2 regions of the Aminobacter sp. J44 genome follow, and region 1 is predicted to be linked to the other one. Evidence: riboswitches for the same ligand, from Rfam matches in the RefSeq annotation. Region 1 holds a riboswitch; the other holds the start of a gene.
What was found. A riboswitch is a leader RNA that binds a small molecule or an ion and turns the genes downstream of it on or off. The one in region 1 is predicted to bind thiamine pyrophosphate.
Positions count from the first base shown of each region.

Region 1 (7,391 bases):
TCGTTCTCGCCTTCGTATCCTCCCGACACCTCATGCTCGGCGGCGACCGCCTGAGTGAGGTTTCGCCCTCTCTTTGCCTTGCGCTGGTGGTCGCAAGCCGCGTTGACGACGAGCCTGTACAGCCACGACGACAGGCTGCAGTCTCCTCGGAACGTTCGGATCGAACCTCCCAGACGCACGCACACCTCCTGCGCGACGTCTTCCGCATCCGCGCGATTGCCGAGATGTCTGTACGCCACGCGAAAGAACATGTCGTAGTGCATCTCGACAAGACGAGCGAAGGCTGCGCGGTCGCCATTGCGCGCAAGCACCAGGATCGTTTCGTCGGTGTCTTCCATCAGGTCCGCAGCCTTCTCATGCACCCTTAGACGTTTCGGGGTTCAAGTTCCTTGGGTGCCCAAGGAGATTTTTTAGCCGAGATTGTCTGGCCGCCGCCTGTCAGTGCGATTTCTTACGCGTGCCCACTTGGTGGGCGTTCTTTTGCCTTTCGATGCCGTCCGTTAGCCCCAATGATGCGCCGCAGCTTATTTGAAGCAAGAGGTTTTGGCTTTGCTGCGGCAAAGCTTGCCTAAACGACAACAGAAATCACGCGACATTTGGATCAAGGCGCGCATCCTCAGCCAGGGGCATTGACGGAGAAACGTGACGCGGTATTCTCTCCGCTGGGTCGAGGGCCGACCCAGTAGCCCGCCGCAGACCAAGCCGACTGTTCGTTGGCAGGCCCCATGAAGGCCAGGCGCGCCTTTCAACACGTTTTCCATGGATCGTGCGGGCTCCATCCGTGATGGAGAACGTCGATGCGCATCCACTTTACGAACACCTCTCGCCCAAAGGCCGTGGCCGCTGCGCTCCGAAAGGAGCTGGCGATGCAAGGAGTAAAGCTGTCTCTTAGACGATCGCTGGAGGTTGTCGCTAAGCTCTTCGGCTATCGCGACTGGAACCAGTTGTGTTCCTTGGCAGGTTCCGAACCGCCATCCCTGTCCGACCTTGACGTGGATGACGCGACGCGTTCCAGCCGGCGCACCTACCAGGCCGCGGTCCTCGTCCGCGGCCTGGGGATCAGCATGGCGCTCGCTCACCAACTGGTCGAACGGATTGGTCCGTCGAGGTACGGCACGCCGACCGATACGACCCGGATTTCATGGATCGTCGACGCGGTGATCGACGGGTCGCTCAGGAACCGCATGGAGCGGGCAGTTCTCGGTATCGTTGCTGTGGGACGCCCGGGCTTCCATCGAATTGACGACTATCTGACCGGGTTCTTTTACGAGAATCCGGCTGCGCGAGACGGATTAGTCGAGCACGTGCTTGCGAACGTGTGGGTAAACGCGTTTCGAGGCCCCAGGCCGAACGAGCATCAAGCTTGCTCGGCCGATCCCGTGGCGGAGGGGGCGGGACTGTCGTCTAACTTTCTCCATATAAGTTATTGATTTGTCTATACTGTTGGTAAACTGCAGACATGCCATCTGCCGTCCTCCCGTGAAGCTGAAACACGTTCTTAGCCAAATCGACGCCGATGATGCTAACTTCTTCCATGGATTGGCCTGCCCCCAACGTCACCGCCAGCAATTGTAGCGGACGCGCAATACGGCGTTGTCACTTAAACGTTGAAGTATTGGCACTATCGGGCGAAGTCACCTTGACGCCGTTCCCTTTCCCTGAATAGATCACCCCATTCCGAGGGGGGCGTCGAACGACGCTGAGATGGCGGTGAGCCGGACCCTTGAACCTGATCCGGGTCATACCGGCGTAGGAACGGAACAAGGGTTCGCCGCCGCCCCTTTCCCAATTCTTCGCTCTGCCTGGATCTCTATGATGACAATCAGGAGGTCGCCAATGCCATACAATTCTATCGCCTGCACCAGACCAACCGGCTGAAGCCGGCCGGATGGGAACGCTCTCCTCCCTACTGCGGACGCTGGTGACATTGCTCGGCGTCTGGCAGGCGATTGTCTGGATCTGGTCGCCGCCGCGATACATTCTCCCGACTCCGCTGGACGTGCTGGCCGCCATGCGGCGGCAACCTGCCTATCTGTTCGAGAATACGCTGGTCACGCTTGCCGAAATCCTCGCGGGTTTCGCGCTCGGCTCCATCCTCGGAGCCCTGACCGCTCTCGGCATGGCGGCGCTGCCCCGGCTCGGTCGGCGGGTCTGGCCGATAGTGCTAGTGCTGCAAGCGTTCCCCGTTTTCGTCATCGCGCCACTGCTGGTCATCTGGCTGGGCTTCGGCATGGCTTCGAAAGTGATGATGGCGACGCTCATCATCTTCTTCCCGGTGACATCGGCATTTGCTGACGGCCTGCGCCGCATCGACCAGGACCTGCTCGACGCCACGGCGCTGACCGATGCCAGCCACTGGCACGCGCTGCTGCATGTGCGGGTGCCGCTCGCCTTGCCGTCGCTCGTGTCCGGCCTGCGCGTCGCCGCGCCGCTGGCACCCCTTGGTGCAGTGGTCGGCGAATGGGTCGGCGCGTCGGCTGGGCTCGGCTTCGTCATGATCCAGGCCAATGCCCGCATGCAGACCGACATGGTCTTCGCCGCCATGACCATCCTCGCGGCCCTCACGCTGTTGCTGCGCCATGTCGTCGACGCGCTCGCGCCACACCTGACGCCCTGGGCGAAGGAACAGTGACCCCCTCGCTTTCACCCGAAAAACGGAGATTCTAATGATCTGCAAGACTGCCTTCGCTTTGGCTGCCAGCCTCATTCTGGCGAGCCCGGCTGCCGCCCAGGACAAATTGACTGTTTTGCTCGAATGGTTCGTCAATCCGGACCATGCACCTCTCGTCGTCGCGAAAGAGCTCGGATTGTTTGAGAAAGCGGGTCTCGAGGTCGAATTGCTGCCGCCGGCGGATCCCTCGATCGTGCCGCGCGCCGTCGCCTCGGGACAGGCCGAAATCGGCGTGCATTACCAGCCCAATCTCTATCTCGATCATGAGGCCGGGGTGCCGCTGGTGCGCTTTGGGACGCTGGTCGAAACCCCGCTCAATACGCTGACGGTTCTGGCGTACGGCCCGATTGATGACCTCACGGACCTTGCCGGCAAGCGCATTGGCTTTTCGGTTTCGGGCTTCGAGGACGTGATCCTGTCCACCATGCTGTCGAGCGCGGGCGTGAAGCCCGCGGACGTGAAGTTCGTGAATGTCAACTTCGCGCTGACCGCATCGCTGATCGGCGGTAAGGTCGAGGCGACCATTGGCGGCTATCGCAATTTCGAGCTGACGCAGATGCGGCTGGAGGGTCATGAGGGCAAGGCGTTCTTTCCCGAGGATCACGGCGTCCCCGTCTATGACGAACTGATCTTCGTCACCCGCCCTGACTTGGTGTCGGACGACCGCCTCACCCGCTTTCTGAACGTGGTCGAGCAGGGCGCGATCTATCTCACCAATCATCCGCAGGAGAGTTGGGAACTCTTCATCCGCGCTTATCCCGATCTCGACGATGAGCTGAACTGGCAGGCGTGGTCGGACACGCTGCCGCGTTTCGCCAAGCGCCCAGCCGCGCTGGATAGCGGACGCTACGAGCGTTTCGGAAAGTTCCTGGCTGAGAACGGCCTCATCAAGGCCGCACCGGCGCTCGACGACATCGCGGTCGAACTGCGATGAGCGCGCACCCGTTCCCGGCGGCGGATTTGCCGAAGCAGGCCTGCGACCTGCTGGATCGCGTGCGGGCAAGGCCGCCGCGTGTTCACTGTCTGATGAACACGGTGGTGCAGAAGCTCATCGCCGACGGTCTGTCGGGGTTGGGCGCCATTCCATCCATGACCTCCTCACCTGAGGAAGTGCAGACCTTCGTCGGGAAAGCCGACGTCCTCGTCGTCAATCTCGGCACGCTGGATGCGCAAAGGCGCGAGGCCATCGACCTCGCCCTCGATGGGGCTGAGGAAGGAGGAAAGCCTTGGGTGCTCGATCCCGCCCATTGCGATTATTCCGCGGTTCGGGCGGCATTAGCGCAGGACCTGCTGGCGCGATCGCCAACGATCTTGCGTGCCAACGCAGCCGAGCATCGGCTGCTCCAGGTGCCGCCCGGCGTGGTCGGAGTGCGGACCGGGGAGGAAGACCGCATCGAGTCCGGCGACACAAGGCTGCTGATCGGCAACGGTCATCCCTTCATGGCGAAGGTGACAGGAACGGGTTGCCTTTCGGGCGCGGTGATCGCGGCCTTCACCGCGGTCGGGGACGATCCCATCATCGCTGCGGCGTCGGCTATGCTCGTCATGGGGGTCGCGGCAGATATCGCGGCCCGCGAGGCGCGGGGGCCGGCCAGCTTCGGGATAGCGCTGCTCGATGTCCTGTCCGGGCTTTCCGAGAAAGACATCATCCAGAATGCGAGGGTGCGAAATGCATAAGGTCGATTACAGGTTGAACGCCATCGTTGACGGAAGTCTGCGCGACATTGGTGACCTGGCCGTGCTGGCGCGGATCGCGGCGGATAATGGGGCGACGATCATCCAGTATCGCGACAAGCAGGCGAGCACCCGCGAACTGCTCGAACAGGCGACAGCGATCCGCGCGGCTCTCGCCAGGAGCGGCGTGCCGCTGGTCGTAAACGACCGCGTCGACGTCGCGCTCGCCACCGGCGCGGACGGCGTTCATCTTGGCCGCGACGACCTCGACCCGGCCACGGCGCGCCGTCTTCTTGGCGCTGACGCAATCATTGGGGTGACGGTCAAGAACGACGCCGATGCCGATGCAGCGCTGGCGGCCCCGGTCGACTATGCCTGCATCGGCGGCGTGTTCGAGACGCTCTCCAAGAACAATCCGGACCCGCCTGTCGGTTTGGACGGCTTTGCGCGGCTGCGCGCCCGCATCCGGTCTGCGCGCCCGGACATGCCGGTCGGGGCTATAGCCGGGATCGACCTGATGCGCGCCGGTGATGTCGTCCGCGCCGGCGCGTCCGGTGTCGCCATGATTTCGAGGATTTTCCGGGCGGCCGATATCGCCACCGCGACGCGGGCGATGCGCGCGGCCGTCGACGCCGTCCTCAAGGAGAACTGCCAATGACAAAGATCGCGCTCACCATAGCCGGCTCGGACAGCGGCGGGGGTGCCGGCATTCAGGCAGACCTCAAGACCTTCTCCGCGCTCGGCGTATTTGGAGCCAGCGTGATCACGGCGCTCACCGCACAGAACACCAGAGGCGTGCGGGCCGTGGAAGATGTGTCTCCGGACATGATCGCGGCACAGATAGACACCATCTACGACGACATGGATGTCGGCGGGGTGAAGATCGGCATGGCCTCGCGGATAGAGACCATCGAGGTTATCGCCGATGGTCTGCAACGCCACGGCATACGCCCGGTGCTCGACCCGGTCATGGTCGCCACCTCGGGCGACCGGCTTTTGCGGGCCGACGCCATTGAGGCGTTGCGGACCCGGCTGGTGCCGCTGGCCGTGCTGGTGACGCCAAATCTGCCCGAGGCGGCGCTGTTGAGCGATTCTGGTCCTGCCGGGACCGAAAAGGAGATGCTGGCACAGGCCGAAGCCATTCTGCGTTCCGGCGCGAGAGCGGTCCTGCTCAAGGGCGGGCACGGCACGGGGGCCGAGAGCACCGACATTCTTTTCGACGGCAATGACGTGCAGCGCTTTACGGCGCCGCGTATCGCGACCGTTAACACCCATGGCACGGGCTGCACCCTGTCCGCCGCGATCGCCGCCGGGCTGGCGCAGTCCCTCTCGCTCGCCGACGCGGTTGGCCAGGCGAAGGATTACCTACAAGGGGCATTGCAGGCAGGGGCGGCCATGTCCGTCGGGCAGGGCAATGGGCCGGTTCATCATTTCCATCGCTGGTGGCCAGCGGCGTGAGCGGGACCGCGTCCAGAAGGGGCTTCCTGGTCTCTCACCTCGCTGCGCGCTGGCTGCGTTGGATTGAGCAGACACTGGGCGGCGTCTGCGCCGCGCTGCTGATGGCGCTGCTCGTCGTCGTACTGGCAACGGTCGTGCTGCGCTACGTCTTCGGGATGGGCTTCGTCGGCGCGGAGGATCTGGGCATCTGGCTGCATGTCGCGCTCATCGCCTTCGGCACGCCGCTGGCGCTCAACAGCGCGCTCGCCATGCGCCTTGACGTGTTCGTCATGAGGCTGCCGCCCCGTGGGCAAACAGCCGCTTCCGTCATTGCCGATATCTTCACGGTGCTCGCGGGACTTATACTCGCCTTCGGCAGCACCCGGATCGCGACGATGCTCGGCGGCGTGTCGCCGACGCTCGGCCTCCCGGAATGGATACGCTTCGGCTTCCTCGGGGCCGGCGGCGCGCTGATCGTGCTGGTTCTGGCTTTGCAGCGGCTTGCCGAGGGAAGGCCGGTGCGCCTTATGGCGGCGCTCGCGGCGGGTATTGCCCTGCATCTTGCCGCCACTCAGGTTTCGGTCCCTGTCGCGCTGTCGCCGAGCATCGTGCTCGGCCTGATCGCCGGGATCGGGCTGGTGTCAGCCGCGCCGCTGCCGCACGCTTTCATCGCCGCCGCCTATCTCGCCATCGCCTTCGGCAGCCCGATGCCGGAACAGGCGGTCGTGTCCTACACCGTCACCGGCATGTCGAGGTTCCTCCTTCTGGCAATCCCGTTTTTCCTCGTCGTGGGCGGCCTGCTGGCCATATCCGGTACGGCGGCGCAGATCGTCCGCTTCGCCGCCTCCCTTGTCGGGCATCGGCGCGCCGGTCTGGCGCAGACCACGCTTTTGACCAGCGTGCTGTTTTCCGGCGCGTCGGGATCCTCGGTCGCCAACGCCGCTTTCGCCTCCGCCGCCTTCCAGCCCGAACTGGTCAGGAACGGCTATCCGCCCGCGCAGGCCGGTGCGATCATCGCTTCCAGCTCGGTGCTGGACAACGTCATACCGCCCTCCATCGCCTTCCTCATTCTCGCCGTGGCGACGAACCTATCGGTCGGCGCGCTGTTCGTCGGCGGCTTCGTGGCTGGCGGCGTGATGGCGCTGTGCCTTGCTGTCGCCATACACCTCACGAGAAACGAGCAGGCGGCGCGACCGCGCGCGGACGCGTTGGAACGCTGGAGTTCGGCGCGTGCCGCCATCCCCGCCTTCGGGCTCGGCGTCATCGTCGTTGTCGGCATCCGTATGGGCGTCGTGACCGTCACTGAAGCGGCCGCGCTCGCCGCGCTCTACACGCTTTTCCTCGCCATCGGCGCGCGTGTGAAGACTGTGCCGCTCTACGCCGCGTTCCGCCAGTCTGCGGTCGAGGCCTCCGCCATCGGCCTCCTGATCGGTACGGCGGGGCCGTTCGCCTTCCTTCTCGCGGTCGACAACGTCTCGGGGCTGCTGTCATCCTTTGTCACCGGCTTCGGGCTGGGGCCGTTGGAGATGCTGATCGTCATCAATGTGCTGCTGCTCTTGATCGGGCTGGTGCTCGACATCGGCGCGGCGATCCTGCTCTTCGCGCCGAT
Region 1 is NZ_VLJG01000058.1:1,397-8,787, reverse strand. It holds gene L610_RS17220 (RNA polymerase sigma factor) at 1-338, opposite strand, end outside; gene L610_RS17215 (glyoxalase superfamily protein) at 798-1,430, shown strand; TPP riboswitch at 1,671-1,773, shown strand; gene L610_RS17210 (ABC transporter permease) at 1,889-2,632, shown strand; gene L610_RS17205 (ABC transporter substrate-binding protein) at 2,667-3,605, shown strand; gene L610_RS17200 (hydroxyethylthiazole kinase) at 3,602-4,348, shown strand; gene thiE (thiamine phosphate synthase) at 4,341-5,003, shown strand; gene thiD (bifunctional hydroxymethylpyrimidine kinase/phosphomethylpyrimidine kinase) at 5,000-5,803, shown strand; gene L610_RS17185 (TRAP transporter large permease subunit) at 5,830-7,391, shown strand, end outside.

Region 2 (7,391 bases), on a different contig from region 1:
GCGCGCGGGCGGAGACGGCTTCGTTGCCGTTGATCGAGCGCTTGCGGATACTGCTTGGATCGAGCCCTGCAACCCAGCCGGACTGGATGTAATCGGTAAGCGGCACGCGCCGGTCGATCGACACGCCGTCGAAGCGGATGGCGATGTCGCCGGGGCCGGCCGCCGTTACCGCTGCCGCCGAATTGTCGATGACGAAGCCTTCTGGTACCGAGAATGAGATGCCCAGTTTCGGATGCAGGAAGGTGCGGCCGCGCACGAACCCTTCCTGCGGCGTGTCGCCGAAGAGCATGCCGTCGATGCCGGCAAGGAAGGAGTCGCGGTCGCGGTTGCCGGTTCCGGGCGGCGCATACTGGCGAGCATGGCGAAGCGCCAGTTCAATGCGCTGCGGCGCGGTCGGGTGACTTGCAAGGAAGTCGAGACCCTGGTCCTCCTGGCCGGTTACGCTGCGCGAGGCGCTATAAGCGGCCATGGACTGCAGGAAGCGGGCTGCGGCGAACGGATCGTAACCGGCGCGAGCGATGGAGCGGATGCCAACGGCGTCGGCCTCGAGTTCCTGATTGCGCGAGAATTGGGCAAGGCGCAGCTTGCCGCGCACCAGCGCCACGCGTGCAGCCGGGTCACCGCCAAGCACTTCCGTGGCAACCTTGGTCGCCAGGACCTCCTCGGCCTCACGCTGCTGGCGCTGGACACCGTGATTTGCGGTCACGTGCGCCATCTCGTGCGCAAGCACCGCCGCGAGCTCAGCCGAGTCGTTCGCGAGCGCGAGCAGGCCGCGTGTCACATACAGATAGCCGCCGGGCAGCGCGAAGGCGTTGATGTTCGGCGAGTTGAGAATAGTGATCTGGTAGGTCTGGTTCGGGTTTTCCGGATCGAGCGTCAGCGAACCGACGACGCGCGCGACCATGCGCTCCAGCTTCGGGTCAGAATATTCGCCGCCATAGGTGGCAAGGATGCGCGGATGCTGCTCGCGCGCCAGCGCCGTCAGGCGGTCGCCGCGGGTGACCGTGTCTACCGTGACAGGGTTGGCTGACGGCTTGAAGGCACTTTCGTCGCCGCTCAGAACCTGGCAGCCAGTCATGCTGACGCCAAGCGCAAGCGCAATCAGCCCGCGCCGCACGAGGCGGGCCGGCGACTGCGAGGTCCGGTCCCTCATCGGATCAACCAATGCTGTCGGCAGATTCCAGCCCTTTCCTCTAACCATCATGAAACGAAGCAGATCGCGAAGGGTTGCTCCGTTCGCAAAGCCGATTTCGCAAACGCACACATACCATGTAGTCAGCGAGCAATGCGTGGCAAATATGTCCGCATCCGGGCGAAATGGACGCAGTCAGGCACCAATATAGGCACGGAAAGCGTCAGGTGCAGTGCGCGAGAACATGGTAGTGGTGTCCTCGAATGCCACGATGCTACCCGCCTCGATGAAGGCGATTCGATCGGCAATCAGCTGCGCATCTTCGGGGTGGTGGGTGACCATCAGGATCGTCATCCCATGGTCGAAGTGGAGCTGACGGACGAGCGCCAGCATCTCGCGTCTAAGCGCAGGCCCAAGCGAGGCAAAAGGCTCGTCAAGCAGTAGCACCGGGCGGTCGCGAACCAGCACGCGCGAGAGCGCCACGCGCTGGCGTTCGCCGCCCGAAAGCTCCGACGGCAGACGGCGCTCCTTCCCGGCAAGGCCGGTTTGGGCAAGCGCCCGGGCGATGTCGGCGCGGTCAGCATCGGTCAGGCGCAGGGAGGGCGAGCGGCCGAGGCCGACATTGTCCTCGACAGAAAGGTGCGCAAACAGGTTGTTTTCCTGAAACACCATCGAGACGGGGCGTTCGGCGGGCTCGAGGCCGGTGACATCTCCGCCGTCGATCAGCACCTTGCCAGAGACAGGCTTCTCGAAGCCGGCAATCAGGTTGAGCAGGGTGGTCTTGCCGGATCCGCTCGGTCCCATGATCGCAATCACGGAGGACGCAGGTACCGAAAGGCCGAACTCCATGCGGGTCTCGCCGTAGCTGAAGACGAGATTGTCGAGTTCGATCGATGCGCCACTCATGCGCTTCTCCGTGTGCGGTCGACGAGCATCATCAGCGCGAGGCAGACGATGCCGAGAAAGAGCGCAACGCCGGCGGCATCGGCGGTGCGATAGCTGCCCATGCGCTCGAACAGCAGATAGGGCAGGGTCTTCACCACGTCGCTGCCGAACAGCGCAATGACGCCAAGATCGCCGAGCGACAGCGCCATCGCGAAGGCAAAGGCGGTGAAGGCCGGGCGGCGGATCGACGGCCAGTCGATCAGGCGCAGGCGGTTGATACCGGAAATGCCAAGCGAGGCGCAGAGCCGGTCGTGGCGCTCGGCTGCGCCGTCCCAGGCGGGGCGGATGGCGCGGATGGCAAACGGCATCGCCATCACCGCATTGACCGTCACCACCATTACCGGCGCGACCGAGAAGACGCTGCCGCTGTCAATGAGGAGGATGAACCAGCCAGCACCCACCACGACGGGCGGCACGACAAGGACGAAGCTGGCGCCGGTGTCGAACAGTCGCTCGAGGAAGCTGGGTGAGGCTGTCCGACCGCGGCTGCGCTCCATGGCGCTGCGGGCCATGGTGAGCGACAGCGACAGCAGCAGACTGAGCGCTGCGGCAATGAAGGCAAGGCCAAGGCTGGTGAGCGTGGCGCGATGGACAGCTGGATCGCTCGCCAGCCGGACAAGGTCGGCCTGAACCCCGGAGATGATCGTCGAGACGAAGGGACCTGCGACGAAGGCGAGGGCCACGAGGATGACCAGCGCGTTGAAGAAGGTTTCGGGGCCGCGCGCCATATTGGGGCGCCGACGCGCGACCGGCATGTTGGCGTCGGCAACCATGTCTGCGCCCGCGCGTACCAAAAGGATCACCACGACGACGGTGAGCGCGATCTGCAGCGCGGTCAGCGCCACCGCCCGGGCAGGATCGAAGTCGAAGCGCAACGCCTGATAGATCGCGACCTCCAGCGTCGTCGCGCGCGGACCTCCGCCAAGCGTCAGGACGATGGTGAACGAGGTGATGCAGAGCATGAAGATGAGCCCTGCAACGCCCGGCAGCGCCGCGCGCATCACCGGCCATTCGATCAGGCGGAACGTTGTCCGTGGCCCCATGCCAAGCTGGGCGGCGAGCCGCCACTGATCTGTCGGCACCGTGTCAAGCGCATGCAGCAGAAAGCGGGTGGCGAGCGGCAGGTTGAAGAAGACGTGGGCAACCAGAATGCCGGAAAGGCCGTAGATGCCCTGCCACGGCTCGCCGGTAAGCCAGGCGAGCGCATCGGCGAAGATGCCGGCGCGGCCGAGCAGAGCAAGGATGCCGAGCGATGCTACGATCGCCGGCACTGCCAGCGGCAGCGCAAACAGCCGCAGGATAAAGCTGCGGCCCCAGAAGACTGGGTGGCGTGCAAGAGCGCGGGCGACGAGGATTGCCGGGCAGACCGACAGCAGCGTCGACAGCAGCGCCTGCCACAGCGTGAAGCGGGTGATGCGGAAGAGGTAGGAGTCAAACGCAGAAGCAGCGCCCGACCAGTCGTCGAGCGCCTCGCTGATCAGCCCTGCGAATGCCCCGCCAATCAGCAGCCCGACCGCCGCGAGACCGGCGATGCCGACAAGGACGCGGCTGTCGCGGTAGACTCCCATCCGCGCGCTCAGCGGCTCATGACGTCGAGCCATTCCCGGATCCAGGCATCGCGGTTGGCCGCGATCTCCTCGGGCGAGAAGGCGAGCGTCTTCGCCGGTTTCACCGCGCGGTCGAAAGCCGGGTTGAGCGGGCCGGACGTCTCGCCGGCCGGGAACATCCAGTTGGTCTCGGGGATCGCGTCCTGGAAGCCGGGGCCAGTCATGAATTCAAGGAACTGCTTCGTCAGCGGGTTCTCCGCGCCTTTGGTGGTCGCGGCGGCGACTTCCACCTGCAGGTAATGGCCTTCCTCGAAGGCCATCGCCTTATAGCGGGTCGAGTCTTCGTTGATCTCATGATAGGCGGGCGAGGTAGTGTAGGACAGCACCATCGGCGCCTCGCCGCTGGTGAACAGGCTGTAGGCCTCACTCCAGCCGGGGGTGACGGTCAGGACGCGCAAGCTGAGATTCTCCCAGGCTTCGCTCGCCTTGTCGCCATAGACCGCCTTCACCCACAGGAGCAGGCCAAGGCCCGGCGTCGAGGTGCGCGGGTCCTGGATGACGATCTTCTGTTCCGGATAGCCGTCGACGAGGTCCTTCAGGCTCTTGTAGGGCGTCGAAAACGCCTCCGTGTCCTGGATGATGGCGAAATAGCCGTAGTCGAAGGGGACGAAGGTGTCGTCGCTCCAGCCGCCGGGGACGTCGACCTTGTCGAGCGAGATACCGTGCGGCGCGAACAGGCCGGTTTCCTTCGCCTCATGGGTGAGGTTGGTGTCCAGGCCGAGCACGATGTCGGCGGATGTGCTCTTGCCCTCGAGCTTGACGCGATTGAGCAGGGCCACGCCGTCTGCCACCGCGACGAAGTCGACGGTGCAGTTGCAGATCTCCTCGAAGTTCTTCTTCACGACAGGGCCGGGGCCCCATTCGGCGGTGAGGCTTTCGTAGGTGTAGATGGTGAGCTTGTCCTGCGCCGCGGCCGGAACGGCCACGAGAGCGGTCGAAAGAGCAAGTAGCGAAAGAAACTGTCTGCGCATCGGCGCCTCCTCTGGTTGTTGCAAGGGAATTGGCGCCATGTCGAGCGTCTAATCCCTCCGCCGGTACGAGCCGGATCAGGTTCAGCGGGTTGGCTGGACTTGCGTCCCTTGCCTCTCAGCCCGGACACGCCTTCGCGTACCGGGCACCCCGTTAGAGCAGGGAAAGAGATAGAGCGGGTCCTGTGCACATGCAAGCGGTTTAACTTCCGCTGCGTGGCGTGGTAGAGGCGAGCCCATGACGCATCCGACCACCCGTTTCGCGATCCTCCTTGGCGGCGATCTCGTCGTGACTCCGCGCCTGCTTGCGCAGGTGGAGGGCGCGCGCGTAATCGCAGCAGATTCCGGCATGCGGCATGCGGCGGGGCTGGGTGTTGCGCCGGAACTGTGGACCGGAGACTTCGACTCCGTCGACGAGGCGATGCGCGCCGAGCATTCGGCAACGCCAGTCGAAGAGTTTCCGCGCGACAAGGACAAGACCGACGGCGAGATCGCGGTGCAGGCGGCGCTGAAGCGCGGCGCGCGCGAACTCCTGCTGGTAGGCGCGTTCGGCGGCGCGCGGGCCGACCATGCTTTCCTGCATCTGGCGGCCGCGATGCGTCTTGCCGAAAGCGGCGTTGGCTGCCTGCTTACCAGCGGCGTGCAGGAAGGCGTGCCGTTGCTTGTGGGCAAGGACCGCAGCTTCGACTACGACGACGGCACGCTGTTCAGCGTGCTCCCCTTTTCCGAGCTCAACGGGCTCACCATATCGGGCGCGAAGTGGCCGCTGACGGACCATCACGTTCCGTTCGGTTCGTCGCTTACCCTATCCAATGAAGTGCGCGGTACCCTCACTGCGCGTCTTGCTTCCGGCAGGGCCCTGCTGGTCGCTCATCCTGTTTCCTCCTTCTCGATGTGACCCATGGCACCACCGCTTCTTTCCCTTGACGGCATCAGGCTGACCTTTGGCGGCACGCCGCTTCTCGACGGCGCCGATCTCGCGGCTTCGGCCGGCGACAAGATCGCGCTGGTAGGGCGCAACGGCTCCGGCAAGTCCACCCTGCTGAAAATCGCGGCGGGGATGGTCGAGGCGCAGGACGGCGAGATCTTCCGCCAGCCCTCGGCGACGATCCGCTACCTGCCGCAGGAGCCCGACATGGAGGGCTTCGATACGGTCCGCGCCTATGTCGAGGCGGGGCTGGGGCCGGCGGATGACGTCTACCGTGCAGCCTATCTCATCGAGAATCTCGGCCTCACCGGCGACGAGAACCCGAAGACGCTGTCGGGCGGCGAGGCGCGCCGCGCCGCGCTTGCGCGCGTCATGGCGCCGGAGCCGGACATCCTTCTCCTCGACGAGCCGACCAACCACCTCGACCTCACCACAATCGAGTGGCTGGAAGGCGAGTTGCAGCGCACCAAGTCGGCGCTGATCATGATCTCGCACGACCGCCGCTTCCTCGAGCGCGTCTCTCGCGCCGTCATCTGGCTCGACCGTGGCGTCACCCGCCGTCTCGAGAAGGGCTTTGCGCATTTCGAGGAGTGGCGCGACAAGATCCTCGAGGAAGAGGAAAAGGAGCACTTCAAGCTCGGTCGCCAGATCGTTCGCGAGGAGCACTGGCTGCGCTATGGCGTGACCGCCCGGCGCAAGCGCAACATGCGCCGTCTCGGCGAGCTGCAGACGATGCGCGTGCAATACCGCCAGCGCAAAGGGCCGGAGGGTCTCGCAACCATGACGGCGGCGGATGCGAACGAGTCCGGCAAGCTGGTCATCGAGGCGAAGAACATCGAGAAGCGTTTCGGTGACATGGTGGTCGTCCAGGGCTTTTCGACCCGCATCCAGCGCGGCGACCGCGTCGGCTTCGTGGGACCGAACGGAGCAGGCAAGACGACGCTGCTCAAGATGCTGATCGGCGAGCTTGCGCCCGACGGTGGTACGGTGCGCCTTGGCGCCAACCTAGAAATCGCCACGCTCGACCAGAAGCGCTCGCTCGATCCGCAGGAGACGCTGACGCATTACCTCACCGACGGACGCGGGGAGAACCTGATCGTCAACGGCGAGCAGAAGCACGTCGTCTCTTACATGAAGGATTTTCTGTTCAAGCCGGAACAGGCGCGCACGCCGGTGCGGGAGCTTTCGGGCGGCGAACGGGCAAGGCTGGTGCTGGCCAGGCTTCTGTCGCGGCCGGCGAACCTTCTGGTGCTCGACGAGCCCACCAACGACCTCGACATGGAGACGCTGGACCTTCTGCAGGAGCTCGTCGCGAACTTCCCCGGCACGGTGCTGCTGGTCAGCCACGACCGCGACTTCCTTGACAGGACCGTGACGAGCACGATCGCGCCGGCGGGCGATGGCCGCTGGATCGAATATGCCGGCGGCTACACCGACATGCTCGCGCAGCGCGGCGGCGAGAAGCTCGACGAGCGCGCTCCGCGTCAAAAGAAGGAAGAGCCGGCGGCGAAGAAGGAAGCAGCCGCGTCCGCATCCGCAAAGCCGGCATCGGCGAAGAAGCTGTCCTACAAGCAGAAGTTCGCGCTCGAGAACCTGCCCAAGCAGATGGCGGAACTCGAGGCGAAAATCGCCGGGCTTGAGCAGAAAATGGCCGATCCGAATTTCTACAACCGCGACCCGAACGGCTTTGCCAAGGTGGCGGCTGAGATCGACGCCCACCGCGCCAAGCTGGCGGCCATGGAAGAGGAATGGCTGGAACTCGAGATGCTGCGCGAGGAGATCGAGGGCTGACGGCCGTGCTAAAGGCCGGT
Region 2 is NZ_VLJG01000007.1:76,472-83,862, forward strand. It holds gene L610_RS04095 (M48 family metalloprotease) at 1-1,153, opposite strand, end outside; gene thiQ (thiamine ABC transporter ATP-binding protein) at 1,328-2,038, opposite strand; gene thiP (thiamine/thiamine pyrophosphate ABC transporter permease) at 2,035-3,678, opposite strand; gene thiB (thiamine ABC transporter substrate binding subunit) at 3,654-4,655, opposite strand; TPP riboswitch at 4,691-4,816, opposite strand; gene L610_RS04115 (thiamine diphosphokinase) at 4,891-5,550, shown strand; gene L610_RS04120 (ABC-F family ATP-binding cassette domain-containing protein) at 5,554-7,371, shown strand.
Region 2: it holds a riboswitch for thiamine pyrophosphate, as region 1 does, so the genes downstream of both, thiB (thiamine ABC transporter substrate binding subunit) here and L610_RS17210 (ABC transporter permease) in region 1, are expected to answer to the same signal.